4 regions of the Bacillus sp. CPT56D-587-MTF genome follow, and region 4 is predicted to be linked to each of the others. Evidence: riboswitches for the same ligand, from Rfam matches in the RefSeq annotation. Region 4 holds a riboswitch; each other region holds the start of a gene.
The links. A riboswitch is a leader RNA that binds a small molecule or an ion and turns the genes downstream of it on or off. The one in region 4 is predicted to bind S-adenosylmethionine.
Positions count from the first base shown of each region.

Region 1: linked by a shared signal. The riboswitch ahead of AC3WVZ_RS05955 (YezD family protein) and the one ahead of AC3WVZ_RS25910 (ABC transporter permease) in region 4 are both predicted to bind S-adenosylmethionine.
Region 2: linked by a shared signal. The riboswitch ahead of metI (cystathionine gamma-synthase/O-acetylhomoserine thiolyase) and the one ahead of AC3WVZ_RS25910 (ABC transporter permease) in region 4 are both predicted to bind S-adenosylmethionine.
Region 3: linked by a shared signal. The riboswitch ahead of AC3WVZ_RS28480 (methionine ABC transporter ATP-binding protein) and the one ahead of AC3WVZ_RS25910 (ABC transporter permease) in region 4 are both predicted to bind S-adenosylmethionine.

Region 1 covers NZ_JBYTEF010000001.1:1,131,431-1,134,569, forward strand. Annotated here, with positions in the region: lysine riboswitch at 1-164, shown strand, start outside; gene lysA (diaminopimelate decarboxylase) at 345-1,661, shown strand; SAM riboswitch class I at 1,777-1,885, shown strand; gene AC3WVZ_RS05955 (YezD family protein) at 1,958-2,101, shown strand; gene AC3WVZ_RS05960 (phosphoadenylyl-sulfate reductase) at 2,189-2,893, shown strand; gene sat (sulfate adenylyltransferase) at 2,932-3,139, shown strand, end outside.
Region 2 covers NZ_JBYTEF010000001.1:3,876,730-3,879,868, reverse strand. Annotated here, with positions in the region: gene metC (cystathionine beta-lyase) at 1-141, opposite strand, end outside; gene metI (cystathionine gamma-synthase/O-acetylhomoserine thiolyase) at 138-1,250, opposite strand; SAM riboswitch class I at 1,345-1,455, opposite strand; SAM riboswitch class I at 1,659-1,768, shown strand; gene AC3WVZ_RS19975 (bifunctional homocysteine S-methyltransferase/methylenetetrahydrofolate reductase) at 1,839-3,139, shown strand, end outside.
Region 3 covers NZ_JBYTEF010000001.1:5,508,585-5,511,723, reverse strand. Annotated here, with positions in the region: gene AC3WVZ_RS28485 (methionine ABC transporter permease) at 1-169, opposite strand, end outside; gene AC3WVZ_RS28480 (methionine ABC transporter ATP-binding protein) at 159-1,178, opposite strand; SAM riboswitch class I at 1,302-1,408, opposite strand; partial or broken gene AC3WVZ_RS28475 (cysteine hydrolase family protein) at 1,651-2,216, shown strand; gene pruA (L-glutamate gamma-semialdehyde dehydrogenase) at 2,467-3,139, opposite strand, start outside.
Region 4 covers NZ_JBYTEF010000001.1:4,994,200-4,997,338, forward strand. Annotated here, with positions in the region: gene AC3WVZ_RS25905 (ABC transporter permease) at 1-362, opposite strand, end outside; gene AC3WVZ_RS25910 (ABC transporter permease) at 379-1,296, opposite strand; SAM riboswitch class I at 1,433-1,538, opposite strand; gene AC3WVZ_RS25915 (DUF3951 domain-containing protein) at 1,706-1,921, shown strand; gene AC3WVZ_RS25920 (hypothetical protein) at 1,938-2,441, opposite strand; gene tnpC (IS66 family transposase) at 2,831-3,139, opposite strand, start outside.

The DNA.
Region 1 (3,139 bases), 3.9 Mb from region 4:
GATAGGAAAGAGTAAGCTATGGGAGATTTAATGGAATCTGTGATCATAGGTTGAAAGGGACTATTGCCGAAATATAAGAATAACCATCTTATTCATATATTGGGACTGCATTGAATAAATGTAGTACTGTCATAAGATTTATTTTATGGAGAGCTATTTGGAGATGTTGATGCGGTTTCTTATTTTGAGGAGATAACAACTCGTTTATTTTTTCAATATATATTTTTCCTAATAAGAAACGCGTGTGAACATTGTTCCGCGCGTTTTTTGTCTATCTAAAAGCGTGCTGCAATGAATAGAAGATTGGGGTTATGAGTTTTAGAGGAAATAAGGGAGGAATTTAAATGTATTTACACGGCACAAGCCGAATTAATGGGCAAGGACACTTAGAAATTGGAGGGTGCGATACGACGCAGCTAGCAAAGCAATACGGAACACCACTTTATGTATACGATGAAGAGTCTATTCGAGGAAAATGCCGAGCATTTCATCGTGCTTTTAAAGAAAGTGGTTTCTCTTATCAAGTAGCATATGCAAGCAAGGCGTTCTTGTGCATGGAGATGTGCCGAGTAGCTCGTGAAGAGAGTATGTCATTAGACGTTGTTTCTGGGGGAGAATTATATACTGCGCTCCAAGCAGGATTTCCGGCATCACGTATTCATTTTCATGGAAATAATAAAACAGAAGAAGAAATAGTGATGGCTCTTCAGGCGAATATCGGTTGTTTTGTCGTAGATAATTTCTTTGAATTAGAAGTTTTACACGATTTAGCGATGCAACATGGGAAATTTGTGAACATATTAATTCGTGTAACGCCTGGAGTAGAGGCGCACACACATGAATATATTACAACAGGTCAAGATGATTCGAAATTTGGATTTGGTGTTTCAAACGGTCAAGCGATGCAGGCAATTGGATTTGCTTTACAAAAATCAAATTATAATGTGCTAGGGATCCATTCACATATTGGGTCGCAAATATTTGAAACAGCTGGTTTTGTTCGAGCAATTGAAGTTCTTCGCCAATTTTTAGAAGAAGTGAGAGAGCAAACAAACTATGTAGTAAAAGTGTTAAATGTAGGCGGGGGATTTGGAATACGTTACACAGAGTCAGATACACCATTAACTCTTGAGACATATGTGCGAGCTGTAACAAGTGCAGTGAGAGAACAATTTACTGTATGTGAATATCCATTTCCAGAAATATGGATTGAGCCAGGCCGTAGCATTGTAGGTGATGCTGGGACAACAATTTATACAGTTGGATCTGTGAAAGATATTCCTGGTATTCGGAAATATGTATCAGTCGATGGTGGAATGACAGATAATTTAAGACCTGCTTTATATAATGCGCGTTATGAAGCGATGTTAGCGAATCGAGCGAATGATGAGAATGAGGAACTCGTTTCGATTGCCGGGAAATGCTGTGAGAGTGGAGACATGTTGATTTGGGATATTCATTTACCGAAAGTCGCTGCTTCTGATTTACTAGCAGTTTCCTGTACAGGAGCATACGGGTACTCGATGGCGAATAATTACAATCGGATTCGAAGACCAGCCGTTGTCTTTGCAAAAGGCGGAACATCGCAAGTAGTTGTGGAACGCGAAACATATGAAAATATTATTGGGAACGATCGCATACGTATTAAAGAGCTTGTCTAAATAAGAAAAGGAGTTGTTCGAATGGGCAATTCCTTTTTTATAAAATAAAATAATTAAAATATATCGGAAAACTAGGATTGAAAAAAATCAGAATTGTGATAAAATACAAATACAAAGCTTATCAAGAGAAGCGGAGGGAACTGGCCCGAAGAAGCTCGGCAACCTGCTTATAGAAAGCAAGGTGCTAAATCCAGCAAAATGGGATCCATTTTGAAAGATAAGGTAAAATATATTACCGAACAGTCTTTTCGAAATGGGAAAGATTTTTTTTATGAATAAAAAGGGGGGCTGTTCGCGTGAGTGTACGGGAACATTTTGATGAAGTATCCGAGAAGATTGAAGCGATGCTTGCTGATATGAAATATGGTTCAATTACAATTGTTGTGCAAGATGGGAAAGTAATTCAGTTAGAGAAAAGTGAAAAAGTACGTTTAAAGTGAAAAGCGCTGACTAGAAAAACTAGAGGCGGTTTTAACCTATTTTCATTAGGTTAAAACCGTCTTTTTGCTTTTACAGGGGGGAAAAACATGTTGACGTATGAAACGTGGGAAGAAAATGTTGTTTCGTTTTCGGAAGAAGATGAAACAAAAGGTGCGTTATCAGTATTAAATTGGGCTTATAAAGAATATAAAGATGAGGTTGTCTACGCATGTAGCTTTGGGGTGGAAGGTATGGTATTGCTGCACATTATAAACCAAGTAAATCCATCTGCTAAAGTTGTATTTTTGGATACAAATGTTCATTTTCAAGAAACGTATGAATTAATTCAAAAAGTGCGGGAACGATTTCCTTCATTGAATATTATAGAAAAACAGCCAGAACTTACACTTGATGAACAGGCGAAGTTGCATGGTGAAAAACTGTGGGAGAGCAATCCGAATCTTTGTTGTAAGATTAGAAAAATTTTACCTTTAGAAAAATCATTAGTCGTGGAAAAAGCATGGATATCGGGCTTAAGAAGGGAACAATCAGAAACACGTAAGCATACAAAGTTTATAAATCAAGATCATCGTTTTCAATCTATTAAAGTTTGTCCACTCATTCATTGGACGTGGAAAGAAGTTTGGCGATATGTATACAAACATAGCTTGCCGTATAACCCGTTGCATGATGTTGGCTATCCAAGTATTGGGTGTGAGAAATGTACGTTGCCTGTAGGAGAGGGTGGCGATTCGAGAGATGGTAGATGGGCTGGGAAAGTGAAAACTGAATGTGGTCTTCATTACCAATAAGATGAATTTGAAAATAAAGCTAAGAGAGGGTATAGAAAATGAGTACAAGAAACGAATTAATAAATCGAATAGACGAGACATACGACGTATCACAAATTAAAAAAGAAATTGGGCTAGATAACATTGCGTTAAGTGATTTAGAACTATTAGCGACAGGAGGATATAGCCCGCTTACTGGTTTTTTAGGAAAGAAAGATTATGATTCGGTTGTAGAAACGCTTCGTTTAGCTAATGGGAGCGTTTGGA
Region 2 (3,139 bases), 1.1 Mb from region 4:
GCTATAGTCATATTTTCCGAACGTATCTACATCAAACTGGTGAAAAGTTGATGTGTTATAAATAGGAACGTTCACAGCGCCTGTTTGCGAGTCGTGTTTATATTGGTTGTGTAGTAAGAGTGTATCTATAGAATAGCTCATATTCTTACACCTTCTTTTACGAGTTTAATTGCTTGCTTTAAGTCTTGAATTAAATCGTTACTATTTTCAATGCCAACTGAGAATCGAAGAAGACGATTGCATACGCCGTTTGCTGTTCTAATTTCTTCAGGAATATCAGCATGTGTTTGCGTTGCTGGATAAGTCATTAAACTTTCTACACCACCAAGACTTTCGGCAAATGTAATTAAGGATAAAGATTGTAAGAATGGATTAATCCAAGCTTCATCTTTAAGGCGGAATGAGATCATGCCGCCTCTTCCTGGATAAAATACATCTGTCACCCCGTCTTCATCATTTAAATACGCAACAACTGCTTTCGCATTTTCTTCATGTTGCCTCATGCGAAGCGCTAACGTTTTCATACCGCGAATTAATAACCATGAGTCAAATGGGCTTAAAACTGCACCTGATGCATTATGATAATGAGCGATTTCCTCGCAAAGTTCCTTTCCTTTTGCAACGACAAGCCCGCTTAGTACATCGTTATGTCCCCCTAAATATTTCGTTGCGCTATGAAGTACAATGTCAGCACCTTCTGTTAATGGTTGCTGTATATAAGGTGTGTAGAAAGTGTTGTCTACAATAAGGAGTAGTCCGTTCCTTTTCGCTACAGTTGCGACAGCAGCAATATCAGTAACTTGCATTAATGGATTAGTTGGAGTTTCTATGAAAATAGCCTTCGTTTCAGTTGTGATAGCTTGCTCAATTTGTTTAATAGACTGTGTATTTACGTATCTACATCGAACATTCCACTTTTTTTCATGCTCAGAAAATAATCGATACGTTCCCCCGTATAAATCTTCAGATACAATAAGTTCGTCTCCAGAGCGGAATAGAGAAAGGACGAGGAGAACAGCCGCCATCCCTGAACTACAGGCATAACCTTGTTCGCCATATTCTAAGTCTGCGATCGCCTGTTCTAAAAGACCTCGAGTTGGATTGCCAGTTCGTGAATAGTCAAAGCCAGTAGATTTACCAATTCCTTCGTGACGATAAGCGGTTGAGAAATAAACTGGTGGATTAACCGTTCCGGTTGTAGTTTCACTGCGATTTCCGATTTGTGCTAGTTTTGTTTCGATTGTTGACATATGAAAATTCCTCCTTTTTAAATTGAAACATTAAGTGAATATAAAATAAAAAAAGCCTTCTAAGAAGAAGGCTTTCGGTTTGAATAGAGTCTTCTTCTCATCTGTCAAATCTTTCACAATTTGCTGGAATTAGCACCTTATTAACAAAATGTTAATGGTTGCTGAGGCGTCACAGGGCCAGTCCCTCTACCTCTCTAGATAAGAATGTTCGTATGAAATTTTTATTATGTTTTTAACTTTACAATAAAATATAACTGAATTGCAACTTTATTTTAAATAATTTTTATTTTTCCGCAAGTGTCATTGACTTTTACTTTTGTGCATGCTAAATTTATTAAAAAATTAACAAACATTGTTAAAAGGGGAACGCATTTCCTTTTAGCTACATAAATAAAATAATAAAGACAACTCTTATTGAGAGCGGTGGAGGGAAAGGCCCTGTGAAACCCGGCAACCTTCAAACGAAATGTTTGAAACGGTGCTAATACCTGCAAAACGAATGTTTTGCATAATAAGAGGAGGAACGATTATGTCCCCCTCTTCAAAGTGAAGAGGGGGTTTTTATATTGATAGAAATGAGGGAGAGTCGTGAAATTACTAGATTTATTATCAAAAGGAATTGTAATAGGTGATGGTGCGGTTGGGACGTTATTGCATTCACATGGTTTGCAAAGTAGCTTTGAAGAATTGAATGTATCTGATCCAGACTTAATTATATCGATTCATAAACAATATGTAGCTGCTGGAGCAGATGTAATTCAAACGAATACGTATGGAGCAAATGAGGCGAAATTACGTATGTATGGTTTAGAAAATCAAGTTACAGAAATTAATAGAGCGGCAGTAAAACTGGCGAAAGCATCTGTGACAGATAAAAATGCAATTTTAGGAACAATTGGTGGTATGAAACATATCGGAGCTGTTACAACGACTGATATGGAAAGAGAGTTTATGTTACTTGAACAGGCAGGGGCTTTACTAGAAGAACAGGTTGATGGATTACTATTAGAAACTTTTTACGATGAATTTGAATTACTTCATGCCGTTAAAGTATTGCGTAAGCAAACGAATATTCCAATTGTTGCGCAATTAGCGTTACATGAAGCAGGTACGACTCAAAATGGAAATGATGTCAATGAAATATTAAAGCAACTTATAGATTACGGTGCAAATGTTGTTGGATTGAATTGTCAACTAGGGCCGCTTCATATGACGGAAGCTTTCAAAATGATATCGATTCCTCAAAATGGCTATTTATCAGCATACCCAAATGCAGGCCTCCCGAATTATGTGGATGGACGTTACGTATATGAGGGAAGCCCAGCTTATTTTGAAGCGATGACACCGAGATTTATTGAGCAAGGTATTCGGTTATTGGGTGGTTGTTGTGGTACGACTCCAGAACATATTCAAAGTATGAAGCGCGCTGTTGCGAATATTACCCCTGTAATAGAAAAAGACACGATTCAAAGGCCGAAAGTCGTTCATACGCATGAGAAACGTTCGAAGGCTCACGTCACTCTAGCAGAGAAAGCGAAAAAACAAACGACAGTTGTAGTGGAATTAGATCCACCGAAAACGTTAGATACACAGCGTTTTTTTGAAGGAGCAAGAGCGTTAAAAAGAGCGGGAGCAGATGCTATTACTCTAGCAGATAATTCATTAGCATCGCCTCGTGTTTCTAATATGGCGATGGGTGCGTTATTAACGAAGCATGATATCCCAGTATTGACGCATTTAACGTGTAGAGATCATAACGTCATTGGACTACAATCTCATTTGTTAGGTTTATCGGCGTTAGGGATGGAAGAAGTGTTAGCTTTAACTGGTGATCCAGCGCGCGTTGGTGATTTTCCCGGTGCCACTTCTGTATATGATTTATCCTCTAT
Region 3 (3,139 bases), 510 kb from region 4:
AAAAGACCCATTTATTTTCTAAAAAGTTTCCTTTTCTCGTTACATATAAAAGTAAACCTAGAGGTATACCAAGAATTGTAGCAAATATAAGGATTACAATTACCATTAAGAGGGTATCCCCCGTCGCATCTAGTATGCGCGGCCAAAATATACTCCAATCAACTCGCATGAGCTTCTACCTCCTTCAGCTGCACTTGCAGTCTTAGATGTTGTAATGCTTTTTGAATTTCCCTCTGCTCCCCTTGCAACTCTACAAGAAGATTTCCAAATAGCACATTTTGAAGTTCAATAATATTTCCGTACAGTACATTTACATCGACGTTATAGTTTTTTGCGATATATGATAGTACCGGCTGTCCTGTCTCCTCACCAGTAAATGTTAGACGATAAATTTGACCACCATTTTGAATTTTCGCTAGAACACTTTCCGGTAAATGATCATTAATGACAGAACGTACAAAGTTTTGAGTCGTCTTTGTTTTTGGTTGCGTGAAAACATCAAACAGTTTTCCTTCTTCAATAACTTTTCCCTTCTCCATTACAGCTACACGGTGACAAATTTCTTTCACAACATGCATTTCATGTGTAATAAGAAGAATTGTTAAATTGTATTCTCTATTTACTTTCTTTAATAAGTTTAGAATTTCTGTCGTTGTTTCTGGATCTAAGGCTGATGTTGCCTCATCACATATAAGAATATCTGGCGATGTCGCAAGTGCTCTAGCAATGCCCACACGCTGCTTTTGTCCACCTGATAGCTGCTCTGGGTAATAGTTTGCTTTATCTTCTAACCCTACAAACTTCAGCAGTTCATTTACTCTTTCTTTTATCTCATTCTTTGGTACTTTCGCTAACTTTAATGGATAAGCAATATTTCCAAATACTGTTCTTGAATTAAATAAATTAAAACTTTGGAAAATAATTCCGATTCTTTGTCTCAGTTTACGTAATTCTTTCGTCGATAATGATGTAATATCTTTATCATCTATTGAAATCGTTCCTGCCGTCGGTCTCTCTAACATATTTACTAAGCGTAATAACGTACTCTTTCCAGCGCCACTAAAACCAATAATGCCAAAAATTTCGCCTTTCTCAACTGATAATGTTACATCCTCCACCGCATGAACAGATTGCCCAGCTGATTCATACACTTTACTTACATTGTTAAAAGAAATCATTTTTTCCCCTCCTATATGCTGTAAAAACTTGAAGCAGAGCTTTCGAGGTAAAATAAAAAGTGCTCTCCTTCTTATCAACCATAAAGATAAGAAGGAGAGCACTTATATGTACTCGTTCACATCTTCTCATCTTCCAAGCCTTTATATGGCTTGCTGGAGTTAGCACGGTATTAAAAAAACCCGTTGCTGAGGTATCGTAGGGCCAGTCCCTCCACCTCTCTGGATAAGAATGTATCGATTTAATTGTCGTTTAATTAATTCTCATTATAGAACTCAGAATAATAAGAGTCAATACATTTTTTAGAAAAATATTAATTATTCCTTTATTAAAATTTTCAGATGAAAATTCATGAGAAAATAGTAACTTTCAAGGTTATTTAAAATTCTTCTTCCTCATATTTTTAAACAGGAGAATCTTCTCTACGAATTGAATAAATTTATTTGAATATGAAACTCGGAGGAAGATAAATATATGAAAACAGCTCTTTTACTCATCGATATTCAAAACGATTATTTTCCAAATGGAAAGATGGAATTGCGTAATCCAGTAGAAGCAAGCGAATATGCTAATCAGTTATTACAACACTTTAGAACAAACAGCGAACCTATTTTTCATATCCAACACGTAGCTATAAAAGATGACGCTACTTTTTTCCTACCTAATACAGAAGGTGTACATATTCACGAAAGCGTACGTCCACTTAGAGAAGAAACAGTTATAGTCAAACATTATCCAAATAGCTTCCGAGAAACTAATCTTCTAGAGCAATTAAAACGTTTAAATATTGAACATGTCGTTGTATGTGGGATGATGACTCATATGTGTATCGATGCTACAGTAAGGGCTGCATTCGATTTTGGCTTTCAATGTACCGTTATACATGATGCTTGTGCTACAAAAGACCTGTCTTTTAAGAACGCTACTATACCAGCTGTTTACATTCACAATACAATTTTAGCTAGTTTAAATGGCGTATATGCAAATGTAATAAGCACGCAAGAATTTTTAGCTACATAAAAAAACACTCCTTTCAGTGAGCAAAACCGAAAGGAGTGTTCCTTGTCGAACCATAGATTTTCTTTCAAATTGTATTATACAGGAAATTCTCAAAATGAATACTAAAAAATATGACTAATAAGTCAACTTTTCTCATCATTTTATTTCTGTTCACATGTTTATCCCGCTATTAATAGGTTTTAGCTCATTCCCTTCGAACGATGGTAATATATAGGATTTCAATTTTAAAAGGAGCTCTTCACATTCTGTGAAGAGCTCCTCTACTATTTCTTATAAAGTTTCAGAAGTAGTTTTTGCTTGCATGTGAAGTGCTAAGTAATCAGGTCCACCAGCTTTAGAGTCTGTACCAGACATGTTAAAGCCACCGAATGGTTGGTAACCTACGATTGCACCAGTACATCCACGGTTGAAGTATAAGTTACCAACGTGGAAGTCTTCGCGTGCTTTTTCAATATGGTCACGGTTGTTAGTAATAACAGCACCTGTTAAACCGTATTCCGTATTATTTGCAATTGCAAGTGCATGATCGAAGTCTTTCGCTTTACAGAATGCTACTACTGGTCCGAAGATTTCTTCTTTCATTAAGCGAGCATCTTCTGCAACGTCAGCAACGATTGTTGGTTGGATGAACCAGCCTTTTGAATCGTCTCCTTCGCCACCTGCTAAGATTCTACCTTCTTCTTTACCAATTGCAACATAGCTCATTACTTTATCGAATGCAGCTTGGTCATTAACAGGACCCATGTTTGTACCTAATACTGCTGGGTTAGCAACTGTTAATTCTTTTGTTAATTCAACAGCACGATTTAATACATGATCATATACATCTTCATGGATTACTGCACGAGAACATGCAGAACATTTTTGTCCTGAGAATCCGAATGCTGATGCAACGATAGACTTAGCTGCTAATTCAAGATCTGCTTCTTTATCAACAACGATT
Region 4 (3,139 bases):
AGACCTATATCGAGGGCAGCTGCTACTAATCCAACTGTTAGTGAAATCTTCCCACCAGCCCAAGTACGTGCCCATATATCTCTTCCCAAATCATCTGTTCCGAACCAATGCTCACTACTAGGTGGTAAGTTTGTTGCCTCTTTTACTTGTTCACTCGCAGTAAATGGCGTTAAACTTTCACCAACAAGTGAGAAAACAATAATGAGTAATAACGTCACTAATCCTAAAACTGCGATTGGATTCGATACAAACTTACGAAACACTTCTTTCTTTCGGCTAATCTTTTGCTGATCTTTATTTATCGTTAATTCTTTCTTCTCTTCATTTGTTAATAACTGGTCATTAATTTCATAAGCTCCCATCTAAACATCCCCCTCCTTACGTAATAGAACGAATACGTGGATCAACAATACGATGAATAATATCTGTAATAAAAATACATACAATTAAAAGTGCACTATAAAAAATGGTTGTTCCCATAATCACTGGATAATCTCGATTAAAAATACTATCTACAAAATATTTTCCGAGACCAGGAATTGAAAAAATCTTTTCAATAACGAAAGTACCTGTTAAAAGTCCCGCCATTAATGGTCCAACAAATGTAAGTACCGGAACAATTGCATTTCGAAGAGCATGTCTTATAATAATCTTCTTAATCGGTATACCTTTCGCTCTCGCTAACTTAATATAATCACTCTGCAGTACTTCGATCATATTAGAGCGAACAAATCTTGTAATCACTGCGATTGGTCCTAACGCTAATGCAAAGGATGGCAATACCGTATGTTCAAATGTACCCCAAGAAGCTGCTGGTAAGAGCTCGAATTGAATAGCCAATACTTGTATAAATAGTGGTGCTAAAATAAAGCTCGGAATAGAAATACCGAGGATGGCAAGTAAACTTACACCGTAATCAATTACCTTCCCATGATAGAGAGCAGCAAATGTACCTGCAGCAATTCCGACTAGCAATGAAATAATAAGTGCTTGTAAACCAATAATTGCTGATGGACCAAAACCAGTTGTTATAATTTCTGATACACCTTGCCCGGTTGATTGAACAGATTCACCAAAATCAAAATGAACTACGCCGTCTAAATAAGCAACATATTGATTCCATAACGGTTCATCAAGGTGATACTTCGCTCTCATGTTTTGGATCACTTCTTCAGGAAAGATTTTTGCATCTGATGAAAATGGATCCCCCGGAATAATATGCATAATTAGAAATGTCACCGTCGTAATAACCCATAGCGTGAACACCATAACTGATAATTTTTTAATTACATACACCCCAATAACCCCCTAAACACATATATTTACTTAGTTTTATAAACGTACTTTTTCCATTACTCCCTTTTCTCTTTTTAGAATACAAAAAGCCTTGATCTTAAAAAATAAGATCAAGGCTTAATAAACAAAGGCCCATCACTTATCTTTCAAGACTTGCTTGCTGGAATTAGCACGGTGTTCCTATTACAGAACCCGCTGCTGAGGTGTCATAGGGCCAGTCCCTCTACCTCTCTGGATAAGTAAATTGCTATATTATTATTTGGTTCAAATTGTATATTTCGAATTATAATTCTGAAAAAATGAAAAGTCAATCAAATTGGATATATTTAGAAAAATCAGTTTTTAATACTTTTATTTATCTATATCGTATTTCGCTTATAATAAAAAAAGATATGAAAGGAGTTATAAGATGGACCCCTTACTTCTAGCTACTATAGGATTACCCTTAACAATCGTTATACTTGTCATCATCGGCTTCTACAAACTCTTCATCAAAAAGAAAAGTATCACTTCTTTTTATACCCCTTTCGATAATATTACCGGGCAAACTATTTCCGAATTTCACGAAGAACAGAAGATATTAGTATCCGAGGATGAAGATGGAGATAGCAAGAAGAAAAAATAACCTTGCATAGGCAAGGTTATTTTTTCGTTTCTGCTTGAAAACGTTTATAGTATGTCGATGCTGTTGCAAAATTAATTTCTATATCACGAATCAACGATGAATCTTCTTCTTTAGCTAACTTCTGTAATTTTTTCATTGCTTGTTCCGATTCATTCAAGAAACCGACATATACCTCATGTTCTTGCTCTTTCGACTTCGGAACACGAATTTCTTTTCGTATATGATCAATATCTTCTAACATGCTCGTTGTTACCTTTTTCACATCTTCTTTATATGTAGCAGTCGTTATTTCCTTACCGCCCTTTTCTTTTGCCACTTCAAATAACTGCAGTGCTTTATTAATTTCTTTATTGATTTTTATATCGTATTTTTCATGTACTGCACGGTATTCTTTCATTTCTTCTGTTTGTTCAGTAGATTGCTCTACCTTTTCTTTCGGTTCTTTCGTATCCTTATTTCCATTACATCCTGCTAGAAGGATCATACTTCCCATTACAGCAATACCCAAAACCTTCTTCATCTCTTCTTCTCCTTTTATCTACAGCTACTACTCATTATAGTTTCTTTTATCTCCACTTGTTATTATACCGAGAACGCCCTACTTTTTACACTTAAGACGACATCGTAACATGTATACCAACATGTTTGTCACAGTATCGTCACTTTATACAAATAACTTTTGCACTGCTTTACTACTCACCTTACAAAACTGTAAGCACACATAAAGAACAAACCATGCTAGACTTACATATGCATAACGCAAACATATGTAAGGTTTTAAGGAGAATCATCGTAACTACTCAGCTTCTTCAAATAAAAAAACAGGCCAAATACATGTTTCCGATTCGAAAACATGAAAAGAAAATACTCCAATCAGAGAAAGAATCTATGCCAAATAGAGAAATTCTCTTATGAAGTCGTGTTATTCCAAGGAACCGTTCTAGTTTCTATGACTTGGTTTATCGCTTGTAAGACCGATTGTTTTTGTTTTTTCATGGTACTCATAAAGCTTCGTATCTGACAAAAAGATTCTGCGCCTTTCTTACTTCGGAAAGTCCCAGACACTTTCTGTTTTACTTTCGTCATCCGAATATCCCGTTCTGCTTGATTGTTATCAAATGGAATGGCTGGATGTTCTAAAAACCCTAGAATTCTGTCAGAATACTTGACGAAGCGATTCCATAAATTTTGAGAAGGCGTCTGCTTTCCTTTCTTCTT